DNA from 2 places in the Nonomuraea sp. NPDC049725 genome. Region 2 is predicted to be linked to the other one. Evidence: riboswitches for the same ligand, from Rfam matches in the RefSeq annotation. Region 2 holds a riboswitch; the other holds the start of a gene.
What was found. Region 2 has a riboswitch for glycine ahead of gcvP (aminomethyl-transferring glycine dehydrogenase). Riboswitches for the same ligand answer to the same signal wherever they lie in the genome.
Positions count from the first base shown of each region.

Region 1: it holds a riboswitch for glycine, as region 2 does, so the genes downstream of both, gcvT (glycine cleavage system aminomethyltransferase GcvT) here and gcvP (aminomethyl-transferring glycine dehydrogenase) in region 2, are expected to answer to the same signal.

Region 1 is NZ_JBFANJ010000017.1:168,147-183,891, reverse strand. Features, by position in the region: gene AB0J53_RS35675 (DUF6286 domain-containing protein) at 1-487, shown strand, start outside; gene AB0J53_RS35670 (hypothetical protein) at 487-987, shown strand; gene AB0J53_RS35665 (L-serine ammonia-lyase) at 1,012-2,388, opposite strand; gene gcvH (glycine cleavage system protein GcvH) at 2,441-2,830, opposite strand; gene gcvT (glycine cleavage system aminomethyltransferase GcvT) at 2,827-3,912, opposite strand; glycine riboswitch at 4,043-4,140, opposite strand; gene AB0J53_RS35650 (hypothetical protein) at 4,233-5,066, shown strand; gene AB0J53_RS35645 (M28 family peptidase) at 5,128-6,501, opposite strand; gene AB0J53_RS35640 (M4 family metallopeptidase) at 6,566-8,878, opposite strand; gene AB0J53_RS35635 (LysR family transcriptional regulator) at 8,979-9,950, opposite strand; gene AB0J53_RS35630 (gamma-glutamyl-gamma-aminobutyrate hydrolase family protein) at 9,993-10,685, opposite strand; gene AB0J53_RS35625 (3-oxoacyl-ACP reductase) at 10,682-11,446, opposite strand; gene AB0J53_RS35620 (aldehyde dehydrogenase family protein) at 11,450-12,793, opposite strand; gene AB0J53_RS35615 (glutamine synthetase family protein) at 12,796-14,166, opposite strand; gene AB0J53_RS35610 (FCD domain-containing protein) at 14,242-14,970, shown strand; gene AB0J53_RS35605 (hypothetical protein) at 15,016-15,745, shown strand, end outside.
Region 2 is NZ_JBFANJ010000013.1:95,029-110,773, forward strand. Features, by position in the region: gene AB0J53_RS30795 (TetR/AcrR family transcriptional regulator C-terminal domain-containing protein) at 1-8, shown strand, start outside; gene AB0J53_RS30800 (DUF5999 family protein) at 207-404, shown strand; gene AB0J53_RS30805 (alpha/beta family hydrolase) at 454-1,047, opposite strand; gene AB0J53_RS30810 (hypothetical protein) at 1,130-1,486, shown strand; gene AB0J53_RS30815 (tetratricopeptide repeat protein) at 1,630-2,463, opposite strand; gene gcvP (aminomethyl-transferring glycine dehydrogenase) at 2,602-5,421, opposite strand; glycine riboswitch at 5,588-5,680, opposite strand; gene AB0J53_RS30825 (MerR family transcriptional regulator) at 5,843-6,463, opposite strand; gene AB0J53_RS30830 (bifunctional nuclease family protein) at 6,611-7,081, opposite strand; gene AB0J53_RS30835 (MerR family transcriptional regulator) at 7,188-7,814, opposite strand; gene AB0J53_RS30840 (FHA domain-containing protein) at 7,838-8,350, opposite strand; gene AB0J53_RS30845 (mannose-1-phosphate guanyltransferase) at 8,588-11,092, opposite strand; gene AB0J53_RS30850 (CDP-alcohol phosphatidyltransferase family protein) at 11,097-11,678, opposite strand; gene AB0J53_RS30855 (GNAT family N-acetyltransferase) at 11,962-12,723, opposite strand; gene AB0J53_RS30860 (phosphoribosylanthranilate isomerase) at 12,883-13,476, opposite strand; gene AB0J53_RS30865 (hypothetical protein) at 13,592-14,035, opposite strand; gene AB0J53_RS30870 (response regulator transcription factor) at 14,096-14,794, opposite strand; gene AB0J53_RS30875 (histidine kinase) at 14,791-15,745, opposite strand, start outside.

The sequences.
Region 1 (15,745 bases), on a different contig from region 2:
GGCCCTGGTGCTGACGGCCGCGCTCGGGCTGACCTGCGCCGAGGTGGTGGCGTCGCTGATGGGCCGGCCGCTCGGCTGGGTGCCGGTCAACGAGGCCGCCGAGCTGGCGTCCGCCTCCTCCTGGAGCGAGCTGGACGCCGTCGCGGTGGCGCTGGCGGGCACGGGCGCGGTGCTGCTGCTGCTCGCGCTGCTGCCCGGCCGCTCCCGGCTGGTCCCGGTGGAGACCACCGACCCGCTGATCGTCATCGGCATCACCCGCTCGGGCCTGCGCCGTACGCTGCGGGCCGTCGCCCAGGAGGTGGACGGCGTGCGCCGGGCCCAGGTACGGCTGCGCAGGCGGCGCATCGAGGTCACCGTCGTGACCGAGGGGGAGAGCTCGGGCACGATGCTCAGGCAGGTCGGCAACGCGGTGGGCGACCGCCTGGCGGGCGTGGGCACGCTGGCCGCGGGCGAGGTCGTGGTGCGGCTGCGCAGGAGGGGGCTGTGATGCGGCAGTACGCGGGCAACCGGATCGGCCTGGCCGTCGTCGGCGCGGTGCTGCTCGTGGCGGGCGGCTACGCCTGGCTGCGCGGCCACGACAAGCTGGCGGGGCTGCCGCCGAAGGCCAGGGTGCTGCCGGAGCGCACCGCGCGGGCGCTGGCCGAGCAGCCGTGGGCGCTGTGGGTGGTGGCGCTCGTGCTGCTGGTGCTCGTCCTGGTCACGCTGCGCTGGCTGCTGCTGAGCCTGGGCTGGGGGCGCTACGGCTCCCGGTCGGGCACCGGGACGGCGATGCTCTGCGTGGGGCTCAAGGACGTCGACGGCCTGGCCAGGGCCGGGGTGCGGGTCGTCGGCGAGGGGGCCAGGCTGCGCATCGGCCTGACCTGCCCGGCCGCCACGGACGTCGGCGCGGTCGTGGCCAAGCTGGACCGCGAGATCGTCAGCCGCATCCGCCGCGAGGTGCGCGACGACGACCTCGGCGCCGTCGTCCGCATCCACGTCCGGCGCTGAACGACCGCGCCGGTCACCGCGCGCTCAGCACTCGATGACGTTGACCGCGAGGCCGCCGCGCGAGGTCTCCTTGTACTTGTCGAGCATGTCCCGCCCGGTGTCGCGCATCGTCTTGATGGCCTTGTCCAGCGACACGTGGTGGCGTCCGTCGCCGCGCAGCGCGATGCGGGCGGCGGTGATGGCCTTGATGGAGGCCACCGCGTTGCGCTCGATGCACGGGATCTGCACCAGCCCGCCGATGGGGTCGCAGGTCAGGCCCAGGTTGTGCTCGATGCCGATCTCGGCCGCGTTCTCCACCTGCTCCGGGGTTCCGCCCAGCACCTCGGTGAGGCCGGCGGAGGCCATCGAGCAGGCCGAGCCCACCTCGCCCTGGCAGCCGACCTCGGCCCCGGAGATGGAGGCGTTCTCCTTGAACAGCACGCCGATCGCGGCGGCCGTGAGGAGGAAGCGGACCACGCCCTCGTCGTCGGCGTTGGGGGTGAAGCGGGAGTAGTAGGTCAGCACGGCGGGGATGATGCCGGCCGCGCCGTTGGTCGGGGCGGTGACGATGCGGCCGCCGGCCGCGTTCTCCTCGTTGACGGCCAGCGCGAACAGGGAGACCCAGTCCATCGCCTGGAGCGGGTCGCGCTCGGCCGACTCGGTCTGCAGCCGCCGGTGCAGGCGGTTGGCCCGGCGCTTGACCTTCAGGCCGCCGGGCAGCACGCCCTCCTGCGAGATGCCCCGCTGGACGCAGTCGGACATGACCTGCCACAGGTGCAGGATCCCGGCGCGGATCTCGGCCTCGGAGCGGCCGAACGCCTTCTCGTTCTCCAGCATGAGCGCGGAGATCGACAGGCCGGTGTTGGAGCAGTGCTTGAGCAGCTCCTCCGCCGTGGTGAACGGGTAGGGGAGCACGGTGTCGTCGGGCTTGATGCGGTCGGCCCCGGTGGCCTTCTCGTCCACGACGAAGCCGCCGCCGACGGAGAAGTAGACCTTCTCCCGCAGCTTGGCGCCCGACTCGTCGAACGCGGTGAAGCGCATGCCGTTCGGGTGCTCGGGCAGCGAGATCTTCCGCTCGAAGACGAGGTCCTGGCCCACGACGAAGGGGATCTCGCGGACCCCGTACAGCGTGACGGTGCCGGAGTCGCGCATGGCGGCCAGCCGCTCGTCGATGCTGTCGACGTCCACCAGCTCGGGCTTCTCGCCCGACAGGCCGAGCAGGACGGCCTTGTCGCTGCCGTGGCCCTTGCCGGTGAGGCCGAGCGAGCCGTACAGGATGGCCTCGACGCGCGCGGTGCGCTCCAGCAGGCCGTCGTCGTTCAGGCCGCGCGCGAACTTGTGCGCGGCCGCCATCGGGCCGCCCGTGTGGGAGCTGGACGGGCCGATGCCGACCTTGAAGAGGTCGAAGACGCTGATCGCCATTGACGCGCCTTTCGGGAGGGCCGGGGCCCGCTACCGGGCCCCGGCGGTGCTGTCAGGAGTCGCCCGAGGTGAGGGCGGTGTATTCCTCGGGCGTCAGCAGGTCCTTCGGGTCGCCGTCCACGCGCACCCGGAACATCCAGCCGTCGCCGTAGGGGTCGCTGTTGGCCAGCGACGGGTCGTCCACCAGGGCCTGGTTGATCTCGACGACCTCGCCGCCGACCGGGCTGTAGATCTCGCTCACGGACTTGGTCGACTCGACCTCGCCGACCGAGTCGCCCGCCTCGATGACCGACCCGGCGTCGGGGAGCTGCACGAAGACGACGTCACCCAGAGCCTCGGCGGCGAACGCCGTGATGCCGATCGTGACGGTGATCCCGTCGTCGATCCCGGCAACCCACTCGTGCTCCTTGGTGTAGCTCAGGTCGTCAGGGATGTTGCTCACTTGTTCCTCCTGTAGAAGGGCAGCTCAACCAGGTCCACAGGTTCTTGGCTGCCCCGGATGTCCACGGCCAGACCTTCACTGACCCCGGTGTCGACGTACGCCAGCGCGATGGGCTTGCCCAGGGTCTGGGAAGGCGCCCCGCTGGTGACCTCGCCGACGACGGCACCGTCCTTGGTGACCGGGTACCCGTGGCGGGGCACCCGGCGGCCCCGTGCGACCAGGCCGACCAGCCGGCGCGCGGGGGCGGTGTCCTTGACCGCCTCCAGCGCCGACCTGCCGACGAAGTCGCCCGGCTTGTCGAATTTCACCACCCTGCCCAGCCCCGCGTCGAACGGGGTCAGCTCCGCGCTCAACTCGTTGCCGTACAGGGGCATGCCCGCCTCCAGGCGGAGCGTGTCGCGGCTGGACAGACCGGCGGGCTTGATCCCGTACGGCGCCCCGGCCGACGTCAGGGCGTGCCAGAGCGGCACGGCGTCCTCGTTGGCCACGAACAGCTCGAAGCCGTCCTCGCCGGTGTAGCCGGTGCGGGCGATGAGCGCCTGGCGCCCGTCGACGACGCCGGGCAGACCGGCGTAGTACTTGAGCCCGGCCAGGTCGGCGTCGGTGAGCGTGGCCAGGATCTCCTGCGCGCGCGGGCCCTGCACCGCGATCAGCGCGTACTGCTCGGAGCGGTCCTCGACCACCGCGTCGTACGACTTGGCGCGGTTCTTCAGCTCCGCGTCGACCTTCGGGTAGTTGGAGGCGTTGGCCACGACCATGAACTCCTCGTCCCCGAGCCGGTAGACGATGAGGTCGTCGAGCACGCCGCCGCGCTCGTCCACGATCATGGTGTAGCGGGCCCGGCCCGTCGCCAGCGCCGACAGGTGGCCCACGAGCGCGTAGTCCAGCGCCTCGGCGGCCTGCGGGCCGGTCACGAAGATCTCGCCCATGTGGGAGAGGTCGAACAGCCCGGCCGCCTGGCGGACCGCGTTGTGCTCGGCGGACTCGCTGCCGTAGCGCAGCGGCATCAGCCAGCCGGCGAAGTCGGTGAGCGTGGCGCCGAGAGCCTCGTGGACGTCTCGCAGCGGTGTCGGTCGGGACATGGGTCGCACCTCAGGGCAGAGTCGGATGCCAGCATCCTCCCCCTCTGTCATCGATGCCTGAGAGCTTCGCCCGGGTTTTGCCGGACTTTCACCTTCGGCGAGGCCCACCGGCCTGCTTTCCAGAGGTCACCTCGGCCGTGCGGTCCTTTGCCTTGAGAGGTTCGCGGGGAGGGCTTGCTCCTTCAGGGGCCCTGACCGGCTGTCAGGGCGCTCTCCCGCACGGTTTCGTCGGTGATGTCCGCAAGCCTAGTGGGGTGACGGCGGTGTTGTCGCGCCCTGAACCGGGCGGACGCCGTACCCGTCGTAGAGGTATGAGACGGATGACCGCGTTCCTCGCGCTGGCGGTGGGCCTGGCGGCCTGCGGCGCCCAGGGCGGCGCCGCGCCCGCCGGGCCCACCGGCGCCACCGGGCCCACCGGGCCGCCCCCGCGCTACACGGCGACGGTGACCGTGCTGGAGGACGGGACGCACGGCCCGCAGATGTGCCGCGCGCTGCTGGAGTCGATGCCGCCCCAGTGCGGCGGCCCCGGCGTGGTGGGCTGGGACTGGAGCGAGGTCCGCCACGAGTCGGCCGCGAGCACCCGCTGGGGCCTGTACGTGGTCACCGGCACCTGGGACGGCGAGCGGCTCACGCTCACCGAGCCGCCGCGCCCGTCCGAAGGGGGACCGAGCCGGCCGGACCCCATCGGGACGCCGTGCCCCGCCCCCGAGGGCGGCTGGAAGCCGGTCGACCCGGCCAGGACGACGCAGGACGCCATGAACGAGGCCATCACCAGGGCCGGATCGGCCAAGGAGTTCGCCGGGGCGTGGATCGACCGGCTCGACCCGGACCCGCCGGAGGAGGGCGAGGACCACGCCCGCGACGTCGTGCTGAACCTGGCCTTCACCGGCGACCTGTCAGGCCGGGAGGCGTGGATCCGGGAGGTGTGGGGCGGCGCGCTCTGCGTCACCGGGGCGAAGCGGACGCGGGCCGAGCTCTACGGGATCCAGGAGCGGGTCATGGACGAGAAGGGCGTGCTGGAGGCCGCCACCAGCGAGACGCGCAACCGGGTGGAGGTGACCATGTGGCTGGCCACCCCCGAGCAGCGCGAGCGCCTGGCGGCCGCCTACGGGGACGCCGTCGTGGTGGAGGACGTCCTGAAGCCGGTCGGTTAGGTGGTGGCCGCGTGCGGGCCGGTCATGGCAGAGGCGGCCCGCACGCGGTGTCCAGGAGGGATCAGACGCGCGCCCACAGCGCGGGCACGTTGGTCGGCTCCCAGCCCGGCAGGCTGGTGTGCGCCTGCAGGCATCTGTAGCTGGAGCCCTGGTAGGTGACGACGTCCCCGGCCGCGTACGAGGTGTACGCCACCCAGGTGCCGCCGCCCGTGTCGCCGGCCACGGTGAGCGAGAACGAGGCCGACCGGTCGGCGCTCGCCCCGTCGCCGTTGACGCCGATCGGGTAGGTGCCCGGCGCGGTGCCGGCGGTGGTGGCGATCGTGACCGTGGACGACTGGCCCGCGGTGATCGTCGCCGGGCTGAACGTGACGCTGACGCCGGCGGGCACGCCGCTCGCCGAGAGCGTGACGCTCTGCGCCTGCCCGGAGCTGACCTGGGTGCTCACGGTCGTGGTGGCCGTGCCGCCCGGGTCGACCGACGCCGACGCCGGGTTCACCGAGATCGTGTAGTCGTCGGCGGGCGGGTTCTCCGAGCCGACCGCGAGCTTCCACAGCGCGTGCGCGATGGCGTCGGTGTTGCGGTCGAGCGCGGTGGTGTTGACGTTGGCCGGGTAGGTGTCGCACGCCCGGTGGTAGCAGCTGTCGAACGGCGCGTTCGCGGTGCCGCCCCACTTGGCCGCCTGGGCCGCCGTCTTGATCGCGCCCGCTCCGGTGGCCAGGCCGCCGACCCGCACCCCGGCGTTCTTGAACGAGGCGTGGTCGCTGCGCCCGTCACCCTCGCGGTCGGGGTCCGGCTGGACGCCGATGGAGGTGAAGTACTCGGTGAACGCCTGCCGCAGCGTGGCGTCGTCGTCGTAGACGAAGTAGCCGGCGTTCCTGGAGGAGATCATGTCGAAGTTCAGGTACGCCTCGACGCCCTGGGCGCCGCCGTTCTGCACGTAGTAGCGGGAGCCGACGAGGCCCTGCTCCTCCGCGCCCCACCAGCCGAAACGCACGTGCTTGGTGAGCGTCGGGTTCCTGGCGGCCAGCGTGAGCGCGACCTCCAGCAGCGCCCCGGAGCCCGAGGCGTTGTCGTTGATGGCCGCTCCGGCGCTGACGCCGTCGAGGTGCGCGCCGAGCATGAGAACCGGGCCGGCCGGACCGCCTCGCCAATCGGCGATCAGATTGCTGCCGCCGCTGAAGCTCTGCACCCGGGTGGTGTACCCGGCCGCGTCGAGCTTGCCCCTGATGTAATTCAGCGAGGCGGTGAAGCCCGGCCGGCCCGAGGCCCGATTGCCTCCGTTGGCGTTGGCGATCTGCTGGAACTGGGCCAGATGCGCCGTCACGTTGGAGATCGGGATGTCCGGGGCGGTCTCCGCGACGGCGTTGGCCGTCTGCGGCTGTAAGAAGGTCAGCGTCAGCGCGAGCGTCGCGACTGCGCCCAAGGTGAGTTTCACGGTGTCCCGCCTGTCTGAGAAAAGGGGGGCGGCCACCCCGGCGTGGCCGCCCGGTCTTGAGGGGTCAGATCCGCTGCCAGAGAGCAGGCACCAGGTTCGGCTCCCAGCCGGGGAGGCTGGTGTGCGCCTGGAGGCATCGGTAGCTGGAACCCTGGTGGGTGACGACGTCCCCGGCCGCGTACGGGGTCCACGGCGCCCAGGCGTCGCCGCCCTGGTCACTGCCCACCGTCAGGGTGAACGTGGCCGTGCGGTCGACGCTGGCGCCGTCGGCGTTCAGCGTGATCGGGTACGTGCCCGGCGTGACGCTCGCCGTGGTGGCGACCGTGACCGTGGACGACTGGCCGGAGTTGATCGTCTGCGGGCTGAAGGTCACGGTGACGCCGGCGGGCGCGCCGCTCGCCGTCAGCGCGACGCTCTGCGCGTCGCCCGAGGTGATCTGGGTGGCCAGCGTGGTCGTGGCGGAGCTGCCCGGCTGCACCGACGCCGAGGACGGGGTCACGGTGACGGAGAAGTCGTCGGCGACCTCGCCGAGCTGCAGGTTGTAGGTCGCGGTCCGGTCCACGTCGGCGCCGTCGGCCGTCACGGTGATCGCGTGGGCGCCCTGCGGGCTGTTGGCGGAGGTGGTCAGCGTGAGCGTGGAGCTCTGGCCGGCCTGGATGGTGGCCGGGCTGAAGGAGGCGGTGACGCCCGAGGGCAGGCCGCTCGCCCGCAGCGTGATCGACTGCGCGGAGCCGCTGGTCACGGTGGTGCCGACGGTCGTGGTGGCCGTGCCGCCCGGCTGCGTGCTGCCGGAGGCGGGGTTCAGCGTCATCGAGAACTCGTTGCCCTGGTTGCAGGGCTGCTCGCCGGCCTGCGGGCGGACGTTGATGCCGTCCCAGGCGGCCTTGACGACGTTGTACTCGGCGCAGCCGGTGTAGAGCGTCCTTGCGGCGTTCAGCGTGGCGACGCGGGCCTTGGCGTGCGTCCACGGCTGCGTCTTGGCGTTGAGGCCGGTCATGAAGATCTCGCCGGCCTTGCGGATGCCGATGCCGGTGATCGCGCCGCCGCCGTCACAGCGGGTGCTGGCGGGCTTGCCCGCCGGGTTGGTGCCCTCGGCGACCAGGTAGAACCAGTGGTTCTGGGGCCCGGCCGCGGCGTGCACCTCGGTGTTCGGGATCTGGGCGCTGTAGCAGTTGGGGTGGTTGAGCGCCTGCGGGTTGTACATGTTGCGGATCGGGCCGTTGCCGGCCAGGTTGACCTTCTCGCCGACCAGGTAGTCGGCCGGGTCGCTGGCGTTGTTCGCGTACGCCTCGGTCAGGGCGCCGAAGATGTCGCCGGTCGACTCGTTCAGGCCGCCGGCCTCGTTGCCGCTGCCGGCGCCGCCGCCGCCGGAGAACTGGAAGACGCCGTGCCCGAACTCGTGGGCGACCACGTCGATGGAGGTGAGCTGGGAGCTGCCGGCCTGGTTGCGGCCGAAGTTGGCGTAGGAGCCGTACCAGTAGGCGTTGACCGCCGACAGGCCCACGCGCGCCGGGTAGCCGCCGCCCGAGCCGTTGACGCCGTTGCGGCCGAGCCACTCGCGCATCATGTCCCACTGCTTCTGGGCGCCGTAGAGGGCGTCCACGCAGGCGGTCTCCATGTTGGTGCCGCTGCCGTTGCCCCAGGTGTCGGTGGTCTTGGTGAACGGCTGGCCGTTCTGCCCGCCGCACTGCACGCCGGGACGGTTCGGGTCGCGCATCGTGTAGGACGGCGTCGTGTCGATGGAGACGTTGCCGACGTGGTGGCCGTTGCCGGTGCCCGCCCTGACCTCGTCCCAGGAGTCGACGACCTTGCCGGTGCGCGCGTCCACGAACACGTGGAGGATGCTCGGGCGGTCGGCGGCGGTGACGACGACCTCCCAGGTGAGCTTCGGCGTCGCGGTGGCGGCGTGTACGACGAGCTTCGGCGTGGCGACGCTGGCCGCCTCGGTGCCGAGGTGCTTCCTGGCGGCGACGGCCGCGGCGGCCGCGGTGACGCGGGCCTTGACGCTCACGTCGATGGTGGCGCGCTGGCCGGTGGTGACCGTGTTGACGACCGCGCCGGACTCGTCGGTGCCCACGACGACGTCGCCGCCGTAGACGGGCAGGCCCTGGTGGGTCCGGGAGTAGGTGAGGAACTGCAGGCCGCGCACGCCGGTGACGGCGGACGAGAGCGTGAACTCGTCCTGCGCCGCCGCCTTGAGCGCCGCCGGCTCGGCGAGCATGAGGCTGGTCGCGGTGGTGAGCGCGTTGCGGCGTTCGTCCGGACCGGGGGGATCGGCCACCTGCATCGCCTGGGCGCTGGTGGCGCCCGCGAGCGTGCTGGTGATCAGGGCTAACGCGAGCGTGGCGGCAGCCCCCAACCTGAGTCTGGGGTTCACTCTCTGGCTCCTACGGGGGTGTGGAGTGGAAGAGCCCCGGCCGGCTGGGGTCACTCAAACCATGCCACCGCCAGTACGAAAACTGGTACCCAACATTTTCCTATAACGTCACGCTATGGCCATGATCAAGTGGCCCGTGGCGCTTCAACCAGGTCCGATAGGCGGGCGCCCGCACCGACTCCGCCCAGTACGTCTTCCGCACGGCGTGGACCAGGTCGGCCGCGGTCGCGGCGAGCGGGCCGCGGGCCGACCAGCCCAGCAGGTGCCGGAAGCGCAGCGGGGTCCCGGCCAGCGGGCGCAGCGTGACCCGGCCCCGGGGCGGCGCGGTCGCCTGGAAGAGGCCGACGCACCGGTCCTCGGAGATCAGGTCGAGCGCCACGTCGAGGTTGACGCCGTAGGACATGCGGGGCTCGAAGCCGCGCTCGGCGCAGGCGGCCCAGAAGTGCTCGCGCGGGCCCGCCTCGATCAGCGGCGGCAGCGCCCAGTCGGCGTCCGCCAGGTCGGCCAGCTCCACCTCCTCCTGCGCGGCCAGCGGGTGGTCGTGTGCCAGGCCCACGAACAGCGGCTCGGTGGCGACCACCGCGTAGACCGCGCCCTGCGGCGGCGACAGCTCGTGCCCCGGGTAGTCGTCCAGCGTGGCCAGCTCGATCCGCTCGGCGGCCAGCAGGCCGGGCAGCGGGTCCAGCGACTGCTCGGTGCGCAGGCTGACGTCGGCGTCGGGGAGCAGCGTGCGCAGGCTCTTGGCCACGTAGATCGCCAGCCGGGTGGGCGCGCAGCCGACCCGGATGCGGGCGTGCCCGGCGGCCTCGGCGCGGCGCAGGGTGTCGCGTTCCAGTTCCTCGAAGGCGGGCAGCAGCGACCGCGACCTGACCAGCAGCCACGCGCCGAGCGGGGTGGGCGTCGCGCCGTCCGGCCCGCGCTCGAACAGCGTGCCGCCGAGGCGCCGTTCGATCCGCTGGAGCTGGGCGGCCAGGGCGGGCTGGGACATCCCCAGGGCGCCGGCGGCGCGGGAAATGCTGCCGGTGTCGGCGATCGCGCACAGCACCCGGAGGTGGCGCACCTCGAGTTCCACGCTTCGAGCTTAAAAGTAAAGAAGCTTTCCAGTAAGGCCCAATCAGGGACAGGCCGCGACCAGAGCCTCGAACAGCTCGCATCCCGTGGCCGCCTCCGGGTGCCACTGGACCGCCACGGCGAACGGGTGGGAGTCCAGTTCGACGGCCTCGACCGTGCCGTCGTCCGCCGTGGCCGTCACCGCCAGCCCGGCCGCCAGGCGGTCCACGGCCTGGTGGTGGTAGTGCGGCACGTCCACCGGGCCGTCGCCGAGCGCCTTCGCCACCCGGCTGCCCGCCACCGGCCGGACCGGCGACCACCCGAACGCGCCCGGCGCGGGGGAGTGGCCGGTGTGCCCGACGACGTCCGGCAGATGCTGGTGGAGCGTGCCGCCGAGCGCCACGTTCAGCACCTGGAGCCCCCGGCACACGCCCAGGAACGGCAGCCCGGCATCCAGCGCCGCCGACAGCAGCGCGAACTCCGCCTCGTCGCGGAACTCCCGTACGTATCCTGTCCGCTCGTCCCGCGGCGCGCCGTAGCGCGCCGGGGCGATGTCGCCGCCGCCCGCCACGATCAGCCCGTCCAGCCGCGTGACCAGCTCGGCGGGCGCGCCGGCGGGCGGCAGCACGACCGGCTGGCCGCCCGCCCGCGCGATCTGCTCCACGTACGCGTACGGCAGCAGCGCCGCCGTCGTCTCCCACACCGTGTAGCGCGCGGGCTCGACGTAGCAGGTGACGCCGATGACCGGACGGCTCACAGCGGCGTCACGTACGCGCCGGAGATGCCGCCGTCGACCAGGAACTGCGACGCGGTGATGAACGAGGCGTCGTCGCTGGCCAGGAAGGCCACCGCGGCCGCGATCTCCGACGCCTCGGCGAAGCGCCCGATCGGCACGTGCACCAGGCGGCGCTGGGCGCGCTCCGGGTCCTTGGCGAACAGCTCCTGGAGCAGCGGCGTGTTGACCGGCCCCGGGCACAGCGCGTTGACCCGGATGCCCTCGCGGGCGAACTGGACGCCGAGCTCGCGCGACATCGACAGCACCCCGCCCTTGGAGGCGGTGTAGGAGATCTGCGAGGTGGCCGAGCCCATCACCGCGACGAACGAGGCCGTGTTGATGATCGAGCCCTTGCCCTGGCGGCGCATGTACTCCAGGGCGTGCTTGCAGCACAGGTAGACGCTGGTCAGGTTGACCTCCTGGACCCGGCGCCAGGCGTCGAGGCCGGTCTCCAGGATGGAGTCGTCGTCCGGCGGCGAGATGCCCGCGTTGTTGAACGCGACGTCCACGCTGCCGTAGGTCTCGAACGCCGTGCGGAACAGCCGCTCGACGTCCTCCTCGCTGGTCACGTCCGCCTTGACGAACAGGCCGCCGACCTCGGCCGCGGCCTTGACGCCCGCCTCCTCGTCGATGTCGGCGCACACCACGCGGGCGCCCTCCTGGGCGAACCGGCGCGCGGTGGCCAGGCCGATGCCGCTGCCCGCCCCGGTGATGACGGCGACGCGGTCCTGCAAACGCTGCATGCGCTACTCCGTGGATATGAAGACGTTCTTGGTCTCGGTGAAGGCCGTCAGGGCGTCGGGGCCCAGCTCGCGGCCCAGCCCCGACTGCTTGAAGCCGCCGAACGGGGTCCAGTGGCGTACGGACGAGTTGGAGTTCACCGACAGTGTGCCCGCCTCGACCGCCCTGGCCACGCGCAGCGCCCGGCCGACGTCGCGGGTCCAGATGGAGCCGCTCAGGCCGTAGCGGGTGTCGTTGGCGACGCGCACCGCCTCGGCCTCGTCGGCGAACGGGACGACCGACACCACCGGGCCGAAGATCTCCTCGGTGAACGCCCGGTCCGTCACCGCCGGCGTCAGCACCGTCGGCGGGAACCAGAAGCCCTTGCCCTGCGGGCAGGAGCCCTGAAGGTACGGCTCGGCCTCGACGAAGCCGCTGACCCTGGCCAGGTGCTCGGCGCTGATGAGCGGGCCCATCTCGGTGGCCGGGTCGAGCGGGTCGCCCACGCGCACGGCGAGCACGGCCCGGGACAGGCGCTCCAGGAACTCGTCGTACACCTCGGCCTGGACCAGGACGCGGGAGCGGGCGCAGCAGTCCTGGCCGGAGTTGTCGAAGACGGCGTACGGCGCGGCGGCGGCGGCCTTCTCCACGTCGGCGTCGGCGAAGATGATGTTCGCGGATTTGCCGCCCAGCTCCAGCGTGAGGCGCTTGACATGGCGCGCCGCCTTGGCGGCGATCTCCTTGCCCACCTCGGTCGAGCCGGTGAACACGATCTTGGCCACGTCCGGGTGCTCGACCAGCCGGGCGCCCGCGACCTCGCCCGCCCCCGGCAGCACCTGGAGCACGCCCTCGGGCAGCCCCGCCGCCAGCGCCAGCTCGGCCAGCCGCAGCGCCGTCAGCGGCGTCCACTCGGCCGGCTTGACGATCACCGTGTTGCCCGCCGCCAGCGCCGGGGCGACGCCCCAGCTCATGATCAGCATCGGGAAGTTCCACGGCACGATCACGCCCACCACGCCCAGCGGCTCCTGGAACGTCACGTCCACGCCGCCCGCCACCGGGATCTGCTTGCCGTGGTTGCGCTCCGGCGCGGCGGCGTAGAAGTGCAGCACGTCGCGGACGGCCCCCGCCTCCCAGCGGGCGTTGCCGATCGGGTGGCCGGAGTTGGCCACCTCCAGCAGCGCCAGCTCCTCGGCGTGCGCGTCCACCACGTCCGCGAACGCGCGCAGCAGCCGCGCCCGGTCTCCCGGCGCGACCTCACGCCAGGCCGCCTGCGCCTTCCTGGCACGCTCCACGGCCAGGTCCACCTCGGCGGCCCCGGCGAACTCGACCTCGGCGACGACCTCTTCGGTCGCCGGATTGATGATCCGCATGCTCACATCCGCTCGAAACCTCGGAACAGCTCCCAATCGGTCACCGCCGCGTCGAAGGCGGCCAGCTCCACCCGGGCGTTGTTCGCGTAGTGCGCCACCACGTCCTCGCCGAACGCCTCCCTGGCCGGCTTGGACCCCTCGAACAGCGCCAGCGCGTCCCGCAGCGTGGCGGGCACCGTCTGCGCGCCGGAGGCGTAGGCGTTGCCCTCGAACGCCTCCTCCAGCTCCAGCCCGCCGTCGATCCCGTGCAGCCCCGCCGCCACCATCGCCGCCACCGCCAGGTACGGGTTCACGTCGCCGCCCGGCACCCGGTTCTCGATCCGCAGCGACGGCCCGTGGCCCACCAGGCGCAGCGCGCAGGTCCGGTTGTCCACGCCCCACTTGACGGCCGTGGGCGCGAAGCTGCCGGGCACGAAGCGCTTGTAGGAGTTGACGTTGGGCGCGTACATGAGGGTGAGCTCGCGCAGGCAGGCGAGCTGACCGGCGACGAACGCGCGGCCGAGCTGCGACAGCCCGTGCGGGCCCGCGCCCGCCATGACGAGCTCGCCGTCGAGGCCGCGCAGCGACAGGTGGATGTGGCAGGAGTTGCCCTCGCGCTGGTTCGGCTTGGCCATGAACGTGATCGCCTTGCCCTCCTGGGCGGCGATCTCCTTGGCGCCGTTCTTGTAGATGGCGTGGTTGTCGCAGGTGACGAGCGCCTCGGCGTAGCGGAAGGCGATCTCGTGCTGGCCCAGGTTGCACTCGCCCTTGGCCGACTCGACGTACAGGCCGGCGCCCTCCATGCCGAGCCTGATCCGGCGCAGCAGCGGCTCCACGCGGGCGGTGCCGAGCAGGGAGTAGTCGATGTTGTAGAGGTTGGCGGGCGTCAGGTCGCGGTAGGCGCGCCGCCACGCGTCCTCGTAGGTGTCGTCGTAGACGACGAACTCCAGCTCGGTGCCCACCTGGGCGCACAGGCCGCGCTCGGCCAGGCGGGCGAGCTGTGCGCGCAGGATCTGGCGCGGCGAGGCCGTCACGTCGGCGCCGCCCTCCCAGGCCAGGTCCGCCATCAGCATGGCGGTGCCCTCCTGCCAGGGGACCCGCCTGAGCGTCGACAGGTCGGGCTTCATCACGAAGTCGCCGTAGCCGCGCTCCCAGGACGACATCGCGTAGCCGGCGACGGTGTTCATGTCGACGTCCACGGCGAGCAGGTAGTTGCAGCCCTCGGAGCCGTGGTGGAGCACCTCGTCCAGGAAGTAGCGGGCCGACAGCCGCTTGCCCTGGAGCCTGCCCTGCATGTCGGCGACGGCGAGCAGGACCGTGTCGATCCGCCCCGCGGCCACCTCGTCCCGCAGCTCGCCAACGGCGAGGAACCCGGCCCGCTCGTTCACGCCCATCCCGCTTTCCCGTTGATTGGGCTAGTCTCAGACCATTGATGTGTATAGCGGGATCATCTGTCAAGACCTGAGGACATGTTGGACGAGTCGGCGCGTTTGATGACGGTGCTGCGCCCGGTGCGGGCCGGCAACGCCTTCGAGGAAACCGTGGAACGGCTCCTGCAGGCGATCAAACTCGGCGTGGTCGCCCCGGGCGAGAAACTGCCGCCCGAGCGCGAGCTGGCGGTCCGGCTCGGCATCAGCCGCGTCACGCTGCGCGAGGCCATCCGCGCCCTCCAGGAGGCCGGCTACCTCGACGTGCGGCGCGGCCGTTACGGCGGGGCGTTCGTCACCTACGTGCCGCCCCGGCCCGCCGACGGCGACCTGCGCCGCGTCGTCGCCGACATGGGCACCGCCGACCTGACCGACGCGCTCACCTTCCGCATGGCCGTCGAGTGCGGCGCCGCCCAGGTGCTCGCCGGGACCCCGCTCACCGCCGACCGGCGCGCCGTGCTGGAACGCCGCCTGGCCGACCTGAACGCGGCCTCGCTGGAGGACTACCGGCGCCTCGACACCGCCTTCCACCTGTCGATCGCCGAGCTGACCGGCTCCCCGCTGCTGGCCGCTGCCTGCGCCGACGCCCGGCTGCGCGTCTCCGACCTGCTCAACGCCATCCCGATGCTCCAGGTCAACCTCGACCACGCCGCCACGCAGCACCGCGCCATCGTGGCCGCCGTCGTCGCCGGCGACCCGGACGCGGCCCGCCGGGCGGTCGCCGAACACCTGGAGGGCACCGCCGCGCTTCTCCGGGCATTCCTCTCCTGACGGACACTCCACTCGGGGAGAGCTCGTAGAGTCTCTTTCAAGGTCATGGCGAACTGGTTCGAGCACAGCATCATCGCGACAGGACGGCTTCCGCTGTTCTGCTTCTTCGTCGCGCTCATCGTCACGTTCATCGCCACCCGCATCAACGTCCGGCTCATCCGGGCCAAGATCGGCTGGTTCCGCAACGTCAACGTGGGCGAGATGCACATCCACCACGTGGTCTTCGGCGTCATCCTCATGCTGGTGGGCGGCGTCGCCGGGCTGATCGTCTCCGGCGGCTCCCAGACCGGCTACGCCGTGGCCGCCTCCGTCTTCGGCATGGGCTCGGCGCTCGTCCTCGACGAGTTCGCGCTCATCCTGCACCTGCACGACGTCTACTGGGAGGAGGAGGGCCGCACCTCGGTCGACGCGGTCTTCATCGCCATCGCGATCACCGGCCTGCTCCTGACCGGCCTGCGCCCCCTCGTCTGGGACTACGCCCTGCCGATCAGCCCCGTCCCGCTGATCGCCGCCCACCTGGCCATGGTCGTCATCACCCTGCTCAAGGGCAAGATCTGGACCGGGATGGTGGGCATGTTCGTGCCCATCCTGCTCGCGGTCGGCGTCGTCCGGCTGGCCCGGCCCGGCTCGCCGTGGGCGCACTGGTTCTTCGCCGGGCGCTCGCCGCGCAAGCTCGCCAAGGCGATCCGGCGCGAGGAGCGCTGGCGGCGTCCCGTCATCCGGGCCAAGATCGCCTTCCAGGAGTTCCTCTCGGGCCGCCACGACCTCCCGTCCA
Region 2 (15,745 bases):
AAACGTAGTGTGCGTGTCTCGCTTGGACCGTTATCCTGCATAAGGCACGCTGTGTCGAAGGTCACACGCCAAAGTGCATCCTCCTCCAACCGTCCTAACGGACTATGTCGGAACATGTGACACACGTCGCACACTTGCTGGAAACGAATACCCGAGCCGCTCCCGCCCCCACCGGGAGCCACCCACGAGATATCGGAGGCACGCCGATGTGCCCGCACGACCCGGCCTGTCCGTCTGCCGAGGCGCCCGACCGCGAGGCCGCACGCACCCTGGCCTGCCACCCCGAGCAGGGGTGGAGCCTCCTCTGCAACGGCGTCGTCCTGTTCGAGGACACCGGGGAGCTCCTTCCTGGCGGCACCGCCATCGCCCCGCACCGGCCCGAACCCATGGTCGGCGCGGCCTGACCGCACGCTCCTCATGCGGCCACCGGCCCCTCACGGGCCGGGGCCCCGGCTACCTCCAGTAGAGCTTCACCCAGTCGGCCACCACCTCACCCACCCGGGCGGGGTCCTTCTTCAGGTCGTGCCCCTCCCCGGGCAGCACCACCAGCCGCGCCGCGTCCGCCGCCTCCGGCACCCCGAACGGATCCCGGTCCCCGTTCACCACCAGCACGTCGACCCCGGCGCCTCGCAGCTCCTCCGCCCTGGAACGCTCCGGCCTGCCCGGCGGGTGCAACGGGAACGCCAGCGCCACCACCGCCGCCGCCCCCGCCGCCTTCGCGGTCCGGCACGCCACCCGCGCGCCGTTGCTCCGCCCGCCCTGCACCAGCGGCAGCTCCGGCCAGCGCGCCCGCAGCTCCCCCAGCACGGTCAGCCACGCCTCGTCCTGCCGCTCCGCCGACCCCGGCGCCCGCGCCCCCGCCACCCGGAACGCCTGCGTCACCCGGGCCACGTGCGCCCGCGCCCCCAGCGCCGCGTCCCGCACCGCCAGCAGGTCGGGCGCGTCGACTCCCCCGGCCGACCCGTGCGTCAGCACCAGCAGCACCCGGGCGCGCTCCGCCTCGTCGATCTCGACGCGCGCCGGGCCCCGCGCCGTCATGATCTCCATGGCAGCACCGTACCTGGGGATGAGGCGAAGATGGCTCTCAGGTCTGATGACGGCGCGCCGCCCGGAGTGCAGGATGGCCAGCATGCGAGAGACGAGTCCCATGCGCGAAGATCTTCAGGCGACGCTCGACGCCCGCCGCGACCTCGGGCCCGAATACGAAGCCGCGCTGGTCGACTCGCTGGTCGAGCGCATCGACGCGACGATCGCCGCCCGCGTCGCCGCCGAGCTGCAGTATCAGGGCGTCGCCCCGCGCAAGCCGCCCAAGCACAAGTCCAGCGGCACCGGCATCATCCCCGTCGCGCTGGGCTCGATGGGCATCGGCATCCCCCTGACGGCGATCGCGGCCGGCAGCGCGGGCATCGCGGGCCTGCTGATCACCTGGATCGCCATCGTCGTCATCAACGTCGCCGCCGCCGCGGCCATCATCCGCCGCCCCTGACCCCGTCCCCCGTGGCCCTGCCGCACGGGACCGCCCCAGCCACCCGCCGCTGCGGGACGTGGCCACCCCCAGGAGCCCGGCCGCCGCCCTGCGGGGCCGCCTGCCGCAGGAGGCGCTGCCGCTGCCGGTCGCTGCGGGTGGGGTCAGCGGTCGTAGCGGAGGCGGACCTCGGAGGCGAGCGTCTCGTCCTCGTGGTCCAGGCCGTACGCCCACACGTGGTCGGCGTCGTCGGCCCGGCCGCGCAGCGGCAGCGTGCGGGCCAGCAGCTCGATCGCCAGCGCGCTCGTCTGGGCCTCGCCGCCGTCCTCGACCGCGCCCGCGAACTCGGCGCACGCGAGCTCCAGGTGGGCGATGCCGAGCTGGACGCGCAGCCGGGCGGCGTCGTCACCGGAGGCGTCGCGGAGGGCGTCGAGCAGCAGGTCGGCGGCCTCCCCCGGGTCGCCACGCTCGATGAGCAGGTCGGCGAGCTGCTGGACGGCGTGCATCCGCACGCCGGTCGCACCCTCAGGGGCGTCCCCGGCGCGCGGCTCACCGTCGGCGGGCCCCGCCGTGTCGAGGGCGGCGCGCAGGGCGGACTCGGCCTCGTCGGGGTCGTCGGCGTCGAGGGCGAGCCGGGCGAGCGCCAGGTGGGCCAGCGGCACGTACGCGGGCGTCCCGACGCCGAGAACGGCCTGCCAGGCGCCCCGGGCCTGGCCGAGGCGGCCCTCGCGTTCGAAGCCCTGGGCCAGGTGGCAGGCCGCCTGGGCGGCGAACTCGGGATGGCCGGTGGCGAGCGCGGCGCGGGCGGCGGCGCGGGCGCCCTCGACGTCGCCCGCCTCGTCGAGGACGACGGCGAGCCCCACGGCGGCCTGCGCGGCGTCGGGCCCGTCGGCGGCGGCGAGGTCGGCGAGAATGGCCGCCGCGCCGTCGAGGTCACCGTGCTCGGCCAGCCGGCGAGCGGTGTCGAGGGGCGGGGTCTGCAGCTCTGAGGACGTCAAGAGAGCTCCTTCGCGCGGCGATCGCACCGAGCTTAACCACTTCTGACGATCATGTCTGCTCACTTGACCCAGCCGGCCTGGAAAGCGGAGAACCCCGCCCTGCGCGGGCGGGGTCCTCCGGGCGGCCGAACGGTCCGGTCAGTCCTCGTACGCCTCCAGCGGCGGGCACGAGCACACCAGGTTGCGGTCCCCGTACGCCTGGTCGATGCGGCGCACCGGCACCCAGTACTTGCCGTCGCGCAGCGAGGGCACCGGGTAGGCGGCCTCGGTCCGGGTGTAGGGGTGCGGCCACTCGTCCGCGGTGACCGCCTCGGCGGTGTGCGGGGCGTTGCGCAGCGGGTTGTCCGACTTGTCGTAGTCGCCGGACGCCACCTTGGCGATCTCGCCGCGGATGGCGATCATCGCGTCGACGAACCGGTCGAGCTCGTTCAGGTCCTCGCTCTCGGTCGGCTCGATCATGAGCGTGCCCGCGACGGGGAACGACATGGTCGGCGCGTGGAAGCCGTAGTCGATGAGGCGCTTGGCCACGTCGTCGACGGTGACGCCGGTCTCCTTGGTGATCTGGCGCAAATCCACGATGCACTCGTGGGCCACCAGCCCGCCGCGCCCGGTGTAGAGGACGGGGTAGTGCGGGGCGAGCCGCCTGGCCAGGTAGTTGGCCGACAGGATGGCCTGCTCGGTGGCGGCGGTCAGGCCCTCGGCGCCCATCATCCGGACGTAGGCCCACGAGATCGGCAGGATGCCGGCCGAGCCGTAGGGGGCGGCGGAGACGGGGCCGACGGCGCTGCCGTCGCGCAGCGGGTGGCCGGGCAGGTAGGCGGCCAGGTGGCCGCGGACCGCGACGGGGCCGACGCCGGGGCCGCCGCCGCCGTGCGGGATGCAGAACGTCTTGTGCAGGTTGAGGTGGGACACGTCGGCGCCGAACTCGCCCGGCTTGGCCAGGCCGACGAGCGCGTTGAGGTTGGCGCCGTCGACGTACACCTGGCCGCCGGCCTCGTGCACCTTGGCGCACACCTCGGTGATGCTCTCCTCGTACACGCCGTGCGTGGACGGGTAGGTGACCATGATCGCGGCGAGCCGGTCGCGGTGCTTGCCGATCTTGGCGTCGAGGTCGGCGAGGTCGACGTTGCCGTCGTCGTCGCAGGCCACGACGACGACCCGCATGCCGGCCATGACGGCGCTGGCCGCGTTGGTGCCGTGCGCCGAGGACGGGATGAGGCAGACGTCGCGCTCGGTGTCGCCGTTGGCCCGGTGGTAGGCGCGGATGGCCAGCAGCCCGGCGAACTCGCCCTGGGAGCCGGCGTTCGGCTGGATGGAGACGGCGTCGTAGCCGGTGACCTCGGCCAGCCAGCCCTCCAGCGTCTCGATCAGCTCGCGGTAGCCGGCGGCCTGGGCCTCGGGCGCGTACGGGTGGATCGCGGCGAACTCGGGCCAGGTGATGGGCTCCATCTCGGTGGTCGCGTTCAGCTTCATCGTGCAGGAGCCGAGCGGGATCATGGAGCGGTCGAGCGCGATGTCCTTGTCCTGGAGCTTGCGCAGGTAGCGCAGCATCGCGGTCTCGGAGCGGTGCTCGTGGAAGACCGGGTGGGTCAGGTAGTCGGACTCGCGCAGCAGGGCGGCGGGCAGCGCGTCGGCGGCCTCCCCGGCGGGCTCGACGCCGAACGCCGCCCAGACGGCGGCCAGCTCGGCGGCGCCGGTCTTCTCGTCGCAGGAGATCGAGACGTGGTCGTCGCCGGCCTGCCACAGGTTGACGCCGCGCTCGGCGGCGGCGGCCACGACCTCGGCGGCGCGGCCGGGCACGCGGGCGAGCACGGTGTCGAAGAACTCGCCGTGCACCACCTCGACGCCGCCCCGGCGCAGCCCCTCGGCCAGGGTGGCGGCGTGGCGGTGGACGCGGGCGGCGATGCGGCGCAGCCCGTCGGGGCCGTGGTAGACGGCGTACATGCCGGCGATCACGGCGAGGAGCACCTGGGCGGTGCAGATGTTGCTGGTGGCCTTCTCGCGGCGGATGTGCTGCTCGCGGGTCTGCAGGGCCAGCCGGTAGGCGGGGTCGCCGTCGGCGTCGACCGACACCCCGACGAGGCGGCCGGGCATCTGCCGCTGCAGCCCGTCGCGTACGGACATGTAGGCGGCGTGCGGGCCGCCGAAGCCGAACGGCACGCCGAACCGCTGCGAGGAGCCGATCGCGATGTCGGCGCCCAGCTCACCGGGGGCGGCGAGCAGCGTGAGCGCGAGCAGGTCGGCGGCGGCCACGACGAGCGCGCCCGCCTCGTGCGCCCGCCCGGCCACGGCGCGGAAGTCGCGCAGCCGGCCGGAGGCGCCGGGGTACTGCACGAGCACGCCGAAGCACTCGGGCAGCTCGCCCTCCAGGTCGCTCTCCACGAGCGTGATGCCGAGCGGCTCGGCGCGGGTGGCCAGCACCGCCTTGGTCTGCGGGAGGGCGTCGGCGTCGACGACGAACACGTCACTCTTCGCCTTGCCGGCGCGCCGGGCCAGCGTCATGGCCTCGGCCGCGGCGGTGGCCTCGTCCAGCAGGGACGCGCCCGCGACGGGGAGGCCGGTGAGGTCGGACACCACGGTCTGGAAGTTGAGCAGCGCCTCCAGGCGGCCCTGCGAGATCTCCGGCTGGTAGGGCGTGTAGGCGGTGTACCAGCCCGGGTTCTCCAGCAGGTTGCGGCGGATGACGGCGGGCGTGACCGTGTCGTGGTAGCCCAGGCCGATCATCGAGGTGAGGACGCGGTTGCGACCGGCCAGGGCGCGCAGCTCGGCGATCGCCTCGGTCTCGCTCGCGGCGGCGGGCAGCTTGAGCCGGTCCTTGGCCCTGATGGACTCGGGGACGGCGACGGCGACCAGGTCCGCCACCGATTCGAAGCCGACGGCCTCGAGCATGCGCTGCTGCTCGGCCGCGGACGGGCCGATGTGCCGGGCCGAGAACGGCGGTGCTGACAGATCTGTCATGGAGATGCCTCCCGAGGCTTTGGAGACCGGCGCTGGGCGCGGGCGAATGCCGGATCTCCCCCTCTGTCACCGCGCGCTAGTCATCGCGACCTGAGAGCTTCGCCCCGGCGGGGCTTGCACCGTCGGTGAAGCGCGCCTGGCGGGCGCACCTGCTTTCCAGAGTTGCCTCACCCGAGCGGTACGGGATGCCTGAGAGATTCCGGGGAGGGTTGCTCCTTCGGCGCCCCGGGCCAGCCGGGGTCTCTCCCGCACGGGGTCGACAGCATGTCCCAGATTACTACGCCTTGTCCGGCAACCCCACCGCAGGCGGCCTGATGCGCACGCCGGGAGAGTCGCTCCCCGTCACCTGGTGATTCCCGTCACCCGGTGTTCCCCGTCGCCCCGTGCTCACCCGTAGGTCGCGGTCACCTGTGCGTCGTGGTCACCCTGTGCGCCGTGCGCGGCGCCGCCGGGCCAGCTCGTCAGCGGGATGTTCGGCCGGGACGGTGTCCGCGACCGCCGCGCGTTCCCCCGGCAGCTCCGCGAGGGAGCCCTCGACCTCGCGCCAGACCCGGCCGAGCGCGATGCCGAACACGCCCTGACCGCCCTGGAGCAGGTCGATCACCTCGTCGGCCGAGGTGCACTCGTAGACGCTGACCCCGTCGCTCATCAGCGTGATCTGCGCGAGGTCGGCGACCCCGCGGTCACGCAGATGCTGCACGGCGGTGCGTATCTGCTGGAGGGAGACTCCCGTGTCGAGCAACCGCTTGACGACCTTGAGGACCAGGATGTCGCGGAAGCTGTAGAGCCGCTGCGATCCCGAGCCCTGGGCGGCTCTTATCGTGGGCTCCACCAGTCCGGTGCGCGCCCAGTAGTCAAGCTGCCTGTAGGTGATGCCGGCCGCCGCGCAGGCCGTCGGCCCGCGGTATCCGATGTCGTCGGGAAGCTTGGCGGGCTGCTCGTCGAAGAGCAGACCCTGCTCCCCGGCACGCTGCCGCGCGCTCTCGCGCCGCACCGGATCTTCCTGGCCGGCCGTCTTTCCCTCGCCGCTGCTGACCGCCACGCGGACCTCCGGCTTTCTCTCATCCCGCGGCCTGATCTGGGGGTTCGTAAAAGGCGACCGCGGGTTTCACTTGCACCGTAGGACCGTGACCATGCTCAGTCAACGATCCGGCTCGGCGCGTCGTGAAGCGTAAATGCACTGAAATACCTACCCCGCCCTGCCGAAGTCCTCGGGAGAGATCGTGTCAAGGAACTCCCTGAACTTCTCCACCTCGTCCTCCTGGTCGTCCGGGATGATCACGCCGGCCTCCTGGACCACCTCCTCGCTGGCGAAGATGCGGGCCCCGGTGCGCAGGGCGAGCGCGATCGAGTCGGACGGCCGGGCGCTCACCTCCACCCCGTTGGAGAACACGAGGTCGGCGAAGAAGATGCCGTCACGCAGCGCGACGATGTTGACCGCGCGCAGGCCCACGCCGAGCGCGCTCAGCACGTCCCGGAACAGGTCATGGGTGAGCGGCCGCGGGGGAGGCTCCTCCGCCTGGGCCAGGGCGATGGCCGTCGCTTCGGTCATGCCGATCCAGATCGGCAGGAACCGCTCCCCGTGTGCCTCCTTGAGCAAGACGATCGGTTGATTTGTAGGCATTTCTACGCGAACGCCCACGACCTCCATCTGCAACACGGGCTGCTCCATATTCGACTGGCCGGTGGCCCGGCACAGGTCATCGCTGGTCCGCTTCTGCAATTCAACGTAACACCCGGGGAGCCCTGAATGTCCCGCGGGCCGCTCATCGCCCCAGAACGCTCCGCACACCCGTGCGCAGCAGCGCCGCGTGCAGGTCGAGCAGCAGAGCCGACAGCTCCCTGGCCGTCTCGTCGGCCTCCCCGATCGCGCCGGGCGCCCGGCGTTTCAGGATCGGCGCCACCGTCTGCTCCACCAGCCCCGCCTCGCGCTCGGCCGCCGCCCGGACCGCCCGCAGATGGCGGGCGTGCAGGCCGAACCTGGCCAGCGCGCCGACGCTGCGGGCCACCTTCAGCGCGTCCTCGTCGTAGCGCCTGGCCTTGGCCGCGAGCAGGCCGTAGTCCTCCAGCTCGGTGAGCGTCTCCTCGTCGATCCCGGCGGCCTCCAGCAGCTCGGCGCGGCTGAGCCGGACCTCCTGCTTGTCCTGGAGGGCGCGCGGGCGGCCGAAGCCCTCCGCCATCTTGTCCTTGATCACCCGCAGCGGCAGATAGTGGTCGCGCTGCTCGGTGAGGATGTAGCGCAGCTGCTCGACGTGCAGGTGGGTGAACTTGCGGAAGCCGGACGGGGTGCGCTCGGGCTCGATGAGCCCCTCGCCCTCCAGGAACCGGATCTTGGAGACGGTGACGTCGGGGAACTCGCCCTGCAGCAGGGCGAGCACCTCCCCGATGCTCATGTGCGAGCGTGCCGCCTGCGAACTCATGTGCCGGCGGGTGTCCGCATCAGGAACAGGAGCCGGAACTTGCCGATCTGCACCTCGTCGCCTGAATGGAGCGGAACCTCCTCGATGCGCTCGCGGTTGACGTAGGTGCCGTTGAGGCTGCCCACGTCGCGCACCGAGAACTGGCCGCCGCGATGGCGGTAGAACTCGACGTGGCGGCGCGAGACCGTGATGTCGTCGAGGAAGATGTCACTCTCCGGATGGCGGCCGGTGGTGGTGAGGTCCTTGTCGAGTTTGAAACGGCTGCCCTGGTTGGGCCCCCTGGTCACGGTCAGCAGCGCCGTGCCGGGCGGAAGCTGCTCGACCAGCGCCCGCTCGGCCAGCAGCATGTCACCGGTCTCTGCCTCGTACGCCTCTATTCCCGCGACGGAGATCGTCGATGTGGTATCCCCTGAGACCTCGGGTCTGGTCAACGGTGACCCACAACGGGAACAGAAACGGGCATCCTCGGGGTTGGCGTGCCCGCACTGCGTGCAGTAGACGCTCGGCATCGATCGGCTCGGCCTCCTACCGCGAAGACGCGGCAACGGTGCTCGGGGCGCGCCTCGCTTCGCTCTCAAGATTTTGCGAATGCCGCAACTTACGCTGATCAGCGGCAAAGGTCAAGGCGGGGCGCTGGACGACAGGCTGGACGCTGACAAAGTTACCGCCGCCCCCGCCCGAAGGTCCATGCCGCCGCGCCTTTCCAACATTACGATCTTGCCCGCCATCCCGACAAATCACCGGGATCAGGTGCTCGCCCGCTCCACCACGCGCGCCCAGCGCTCCAGGAGGAGTTGCGCGGTGTCGACGTCGGCCGCCTCGGCCCACAGGTGGGTGACCGGCTCGGTGGCCGCGGGCAGGATGAGCACCCAGCTCCCGTCCTCCCCCGCCACCCGCACGCCGTCGGTGGTGTCGACGCGGTGGCCGTCGCGGGCGGCCTCGGCGGCCTCGATGACCGAGCGCATGACCGCGCCCTTGACCGCCCACTGCGTCGGGATCGCCCGCCTGAGCAGGTTGACCTCGGGGATGCGGGCGTCGATCTGGCTGAGCGAGAGCCGGGTGCGCGCGACCAGGCCGAGCAGGCGCATGAACACGGCCAGGCCGTCGAGCGCCGGGCTGAACTCCGGCACCACGAAGCCGCCCCGGCCGTCGGCCGCGAAGATCATGCCGGGCCCGGCGGCGGCCGAGGTGAGGGCGTCCACGGCGGTCGAGGTCCACTCCACCTCGACGCCGTGGAAGCGGCACACCTGCTCGGCGACGCGGGTGGTGGTGACGGGCAGCGCCACCCGCCCGCCGCGCCGCTCGGCGGCCACCAGGTCGAGCACCACGAGCAGGGCCCGTTCCTCGCCGATGAGCTGGCCCATCTCGTCCACCAGCGCGATGCGCTCCCCCACGGGGTCGAAGCGGACCCCGAAGGCCGCCCTGGAGGAGCTGACGAGCTCGGAGAGGCGTTGCAGGTCACGGCGGCGCTCGGCGATCGTCTCCGTGGGCGACAGGTCGTCCAGGACGGCGTTGACCGTCAGCACCTCGATCCCGGCCCGGCCCAGCAGCCGGGGCAGCACCAGCGACGAGGTGCCGCCCGCGCAGTCGACGACCACCTTCATGTCCCGTACGCCCGTCATGTCCACCCGGCGCAGCAGCTCGTGCGCGTAGTCCTCGACGGCCCTGGCCGGGTAGGTGAGCTCGGCGATCTCGCCGGGGAAGGCGCGGCGGAACTCCTGCCGGGAGAAGACCCGCTCCAGTTTGCGCTGCGCGGCCGGGGGCAGGTCGGCGCCCCGGTCGTCCATGATGACGATGTCGACGCTCTGCGGGTCGCCGGCCGTCGTGCGGATCGCGATGCCGCCCGCCGCCGTGCCCCGGGTGGCGTGGAAGCGGGCCACGGGCAGCGGGGCGGCCTCCAGGTCCAGCACGTTGATGGCGCTGGCGGTCAGCGCGCCGATCACCGCCCGCTTCAGCGCCCGCGCGGCCAGCGAGGAGTCGCGCGAGGTGACGACGTTCGCGCCCTTGCTGAGCGTGGTCGCGTACGCGCTGGCCAGCCGCACGCACAGCTCGGGGGTGATCTCCACGTTGACCAGCCCGCTGACGCCGCGCGGCCCGAACAGGCTGCGCTGGCCGCGCGACTCCCAGATGACGCTCGTGTTGACGACCGCGCCCGCCTCGATGGTCTTGAACGGGTAGACCCGCACCCCGCTGGAGACGTACGCCTCGGGCTCGATGACGCACTCGTCGCCGACGACCGCGTTCTCCTCGATCCGGGCGCCGCTCATCACGTCGGTGCTCTTGCCGATCACGCAGCCGCGCAGGTGGGTGCCGGGGCCGAGGTAGACGTTGTCGTGCACGATCGCCCGGTGCAGGAACGCGCCCTCGCGCACCACCGCGTTGTTGCCCAGGACCGTGTACTCGCGCAGCTCGGCGCCCGCCTCGACCTTGGCGTACTCGCCGATGAACAGCGGGCCCTTGAGCACGGCGTCGGGCTCGACGGAGGCGGAGGCGGCCACCCAGACGCCGGGCGAGACCTCGAAGCCGCCGATGTCCAGCCTGACCTTGCCGGTCAGGGCGTCGGCGTGGGCCTTGAGGTAGCTCTCGTGGGTGCCGACGTCCTCCCAGTAGCCGGCCGCCACGTAGCCGTAGATGGGGGCGCCGCGCTCCAGGAGGCGGGGGAAGACGTCGCCCGACCAGTCGACGGGCTCGCCCGCGGCCACGTGCGCCAGGACCTCGGGCTCCATGACGTAGACGCCGGTGTTGACGGTGTCGGAGAAGACCTGGCCCCAGGTGGGCTTCTCCAGGAAGCGCTGCACCCGGCCGGACTCGTCGACGATGATGATGCCGAACTCGAGGGGGTTCGGGACGCGCTTCAAGCCGATGGTGACAAGTGCCGAATTTTCGCGATGAAAGCGGACCATGTCGGATAAGTCGATATCCGTCAGGGCGTCGCCGGAGATGACCAGGAAACGATCGTCATGTAACCGGGCAGCGGCGTTCTTCACGCTGCCCGCCGTGCCGAGCGGCACGTCCTCGGTGGCGTACTGCAGGCTCATCCCGAGCTCGTCGCCGTCGCCGAAGTAGTTGCGCACGAGCGCCGCCAGGAACTGGACCGTCACCACGGTCTCGGTGACGCCGTGCCGCTTGAGCAGCCGCAGGACGTGCTCCATGATCGGGCGGTTGACCACGGGAAGCAGGGGTTTGGGCTGGTTGGCCGTCATCGGACGCAACCGGGTGCCCTCACCGCCCGCCATGACGACCGCCTTCACCCGATCACTCCTTCGTGGTCGCGGTTACGAGCCGGCGCACCTGTATCACATACAACACGCCTGCCCACCAGTACAGGCCCGTTCCCCAGAGCGCGAACGCCCACCCGACAATGCGCGTTATATCGGCATACCACCCGTCATGGGAGGCAAGGAAGAGCAGAGGGAAGGCGTACATGAGGTTGAACATGGCTGCCTTGCCCAGAAAATGCACTTGAAGTGCCTTATAGCCATGTTTGCGAAGTACGGGGATGAAACACGCGACGAAGAGTTCCCGCGCCAGGATCACGGCCGCCAGCCACCACGGGATGACCTCCCGCACGAGCAGCGCCAGGATCGTCGCGAACACGTAGAGCTTGTCGGCCGCCGGGTCGATGATCCGGCCCAGCTTGCTGGTCTGGTTGAACGCCCGGGCGATCTTGCCGTCGAGCCAGTCGGTGAAGCCGGCCACCGCCAGGATCGCGATGGCCCACCCGTCCGCCTTCGGGCCCAGAACCAGCCAGAGGAACACGGGCACGCCGAGGAGGCGCAGGAAGCTCAGCAGGTTCGGAACCGTCCAGATTCGGTCCTCGGCGGAAGTTTCACTCACGCCCCAGACCCTACTGCGTCAAACTTCCTGCCCAGCGGCCCCCGATCCCCCGATTCCCCACCTCAGGGTCACCCCGGCAGACGGCCGGACGGCGGCTCAGGGCCGACAGAGGGTGGGGCGGCCGCATCCCCCGATCCCCACCTCGGGTCACCCCCGGCGGACGGCCCGCTCGGCGGCTCAGGGGCGACAGGTGGGGGCGGACGCACCCTCCGATTTCCCAGCCGGAGGGTGGACGGTCGGAGGGTGGACGATCGGAGGGGCGTTGCGGGGCTCAGGGGCGCCGCTACGGGGTCTTCAGGAAGGAGTGCGTGCGTCCGGCCGTCTCGAAGCCGAGGCGGGCGTAGAAGTCCTTGGGCCAGTCGGCGGCGTCGGCCAGCAGGAAGACCAGGTCAGCCCCCGCCGTCTCGGCCAGCAGCGAGCGCATGAGGGCGCGGGCGTGGCCGTTGCCCCGGTGCCGGGCCAGGGTGACCAGGCTCTCGATCTGCGCGACGCCCTCGTGCGCGTACAGGTCGGCGTACGCGGCCAGGCCGCCGTCCGCCGCCCGTACGCCCCGGAACCCCACCCGGTCGGCGCCCCGCAGCCGGGTCTCGATCCGCCGGGCCAGCCCGTCGACGACCTCCTCGGACGCCTCCGGCAGCGTCGCGCGCCAGCTCTCCCGCACCACCGGCAGCAGTTCGGCCACCTCCAGGCGCTCGGCCTCGGGCGGCCCGGCCGGCGGGGCGCCGCGGAAGACCATCACGAGGGTCTCCTCGTGCTCGTACCCGGCCGCCGCGAACGCGGGCGCGAAGGCCGCGCCGAGCGCGTCGTCGTCCACGTTGACCTGCCGGTGCTCCCTCCCGCCGAGCACCCGCTCCGCCGCCTCCAGCACCGCGCCGGGGTCGTCACCGGCCCACACGACGAGCTTGTTGTCGTCGTACGAGCCCGGGTAGCGGTCGTCGAGCACCGCGAACCCGCCGGGCACGTCCACGACCCGCGGCGCCCGCCGCCGCGCGAACCCCCGCACGAACTCCAGCGCCCGCCGCAGCTCCACGTCCTCTCGGCCCATGTCCGGCCCCTCCGTCACTCGGTCGTCGAACGTCCGGCCCTCCCGGATGATCCGGGGCAGGCGGCAGGAAACCCGGGCGCCCGTACGCGCTCCGGGACGGCTCTGGCGTGACCCCTTGGCCCCGAGGGCACTCGGGGTGCTCGGGGTTGTTCGGGGTGGTCAGGCGGCGGCGCGGGAGGCCGCGAGGAATGCCTCGATGAGGGCGGAGTCCTTCACGCCCGGGGCGGTCTCGACGCCGCTGGAGACGTCCACGCCCCAGGGGCGGGCGGCGGCGACGGCCTCGGCGACGTTGGCCGGGTCGAGGCCGCCCGCGAGGAGCCAGTGGCCCGAGGGGCGGTCGCGGACGGCGGCCCAGTCCCAGGGCTCGCCGGAGCCCGGCCGGGGCGCGTCGACGATGAGCATGCTCTCGTCGAAGGCGCCGCAGCGCAGGTCGGCGCTGGCGTCGACGGCGCGGACGAGCGTCAGGCCGAGGTCCTTGAGCGCGGTGAAGTCGCCGTGCGGGTGGCGGCCGTGCAGCTGGATGGCGCGGACACCGGCGGTGAGGGCGGCGGCCCGCACGGTGGCGGGGTCCTCGCCGCGGAAGACGCCGACGGTCAGCACGTGCTCCGGCACCAGAGCGGCCAGCTCGGCGGCCCGCTCCGGGGTGACCTGGCGCGGGCTGCGGGTGAGCACGAAGCCGATCGCGTCGGCGCCGGCCTCGACCGCGGTGGCCACGTGCTCGGGCTCACTGAGACCGCAGATCTTCACATACACACCCCAAACCCTAGCGGAGAGGAGGGGAGACACCCCAAACCTTGACGGGCCGGCGGGCAGACGCCCGGACCCTGGCGGGCCGGCCGGGAGACACCCCGATCCCGGAACCAGGGGGCTAGCGGCGGCGGGAGGCGGTGGGGGACCAGGACCAGAGCAGCATCGCGGTGACGAGGCCGAACAGGACCACGCCGCTGGGCAGGTGGGCGCCGAGCCACAGCCAGGTGAAGTGCTGCCCCATCCCGACGACGAACAGCGCGACGCTGGCCAGGGCGGGCCAGCCGGCGCCCCGGCCGGGCCGCCAGACGAGCACCGCCAGGACGATCTGGACGAGCGCGACGAGGTGGACGACGAGCCCCGCCATCACGTGCGCCTCGGCCATGGCGCCGTCCGAGGCGACCGCCTGGCCCGCCAGGGAGGCGGCGACCAGCAGCGACGCCGCCTGGGCGACGACGGCCACGCGGAGCGCGTACAGGAGTCCCGGGGACACCCGGCCGCCCGCGGGGGCCGGTCCTGGGCGGGCGCCCGCGCGCGTGGTCGTGTCGTAGGTGGAGTCGGACATGGCGATCCTTCCGATCGGTGGTGAGAGCAGAAGGATCGCGCCCGCCCCCTCCCCCGGTCGTCAGCCTGACGGGCTACCCGCCGGTCCGCCACGCGGCGGACGGACGGTGCGGAAGGAGGCGTCGACGAGGCCGGCGCGGTGCGCGACGACGGCGGCCTGGATGCGGTTGCGCAGGCCGAGCTTCTCCATCGCGGCGGCGATGTGGGTCTTGACGGTGGTGACGCCGACGTGCAGCTCCTCGGCGATCTCGGCGTTGGACAGGCCGGTGCCGACGAGGGCGAGCACCTCGATCTCGCGTTCGGTGAGGCCGCGCGGGGCGGGGGCGGCGGCCTGCTCCTCGGCGTCGAGGAAGCGGTCGACGACGCGGCGCAGCACGGAGGGGGCCAGGAGCTGCTCGCCGGCGTGGGCGCGGCGGACGGCGTCGACCATGCGTTCGGGCTCGTCGTCCTTGACGAGGAAGCCGACGGCGCCGGCGCGCAGGGCCGCGTACACGTTGGAGTCCTCGGCGAACGTGGTGAGGACGACGATGCGGGTGGACGGCCGGGCGGCCAGGACGCGGCGGATGGCCTCCAGGCCGTCGACGCGGGGCATGCGCAGGTCCATGAGGATGACGTCGGGCAGGTGGCGTTCGGCCAGGCGGACGGCCTCGGCGCCGTCGTCGGCCTCGCCGACCACCTCCATGTCGCTGTTGGCCTGCAGCAGCATCCGCACGCCGGCGCGGACGAGCACCTGGTCGTCGGCGATGAGGACGCGGATCACGCGTTGCCCCTGGCGGCGGGCAGGCTGGCCGCCAGGAGCCAGCCGCCGTCCTCGTCGGGCCCGGCGGTGAGGGTGCCGCCGAGGGTCTTGACGCGCTCGCGCATGCCCGCCAGGCCGCGTCCGGAGGAGGGCAGCCGTTCGATGCCGGTGGGCGGGCGTCCGTTGCGGATCTCGACGGCGAGGCTGTCGCCGTCGGCGCGGACGCGGACGCGGACCTCGGTGCCGGGTCCTGCGTGTTTGAGCACGTTGGTGAGGCCTTCCTGGACGATGCGGGCCGCGGAGGTGCGGGCGAGCAGCGAGGTGTGGTCGGTGGCGGGGTCGAGGTCGAGGTCGACGAGGAGCCCGGCGGCGGACATCCGTTCGGCGGCCTCGCGGACCACGTCGGCGGGGTCGGCGAGCAGGTCGGGCTGGCGGTCGGGGTCGCGCAGCAGGTCGATGAGGCCGCGCAGGTCCTCCAGCACCTGGTGCCCGGTCTCGCGGATGTCGGTGAGGGCGTCGGCGACGGGCCCGTCGGGGGCGGTGTAGCGGGCGGCGCTGGCCCGCAGCACCATGGCGCCGACGTGGTGGGCGACGATGTCGTGCACGTCGCGGGCGATGCGCTCGCGTTCGGCGAGCTGGTCGGCGCGGACCTGCGCCACGGTGAGCCGGGTGGACTCCCGTACGCGCAGCCGTTCGGCGGCGGCGGCGGCCTGTTTCATGCCCAGGTAGCGGCCGATGGCGACGGGGGTGATGACGAGGGCGCAGAGCACGGCGGCGCGGAAGCCGGTGACCTCGGTGCCGGGCCCGACGACGGCGATGGCGGCGAGCAGGCAGGTGGCCAGGTAGGCGACGACGGTCCAGGTCCAGGAGGCGACGCGCATCGCGAACACGCCGAGGGCGATGAGCGTGAGCACCAGGCAGCTGTTGACGACCTCGGGCAGGTAGCTGTCGGCGGCGACGAGCACGATGCCC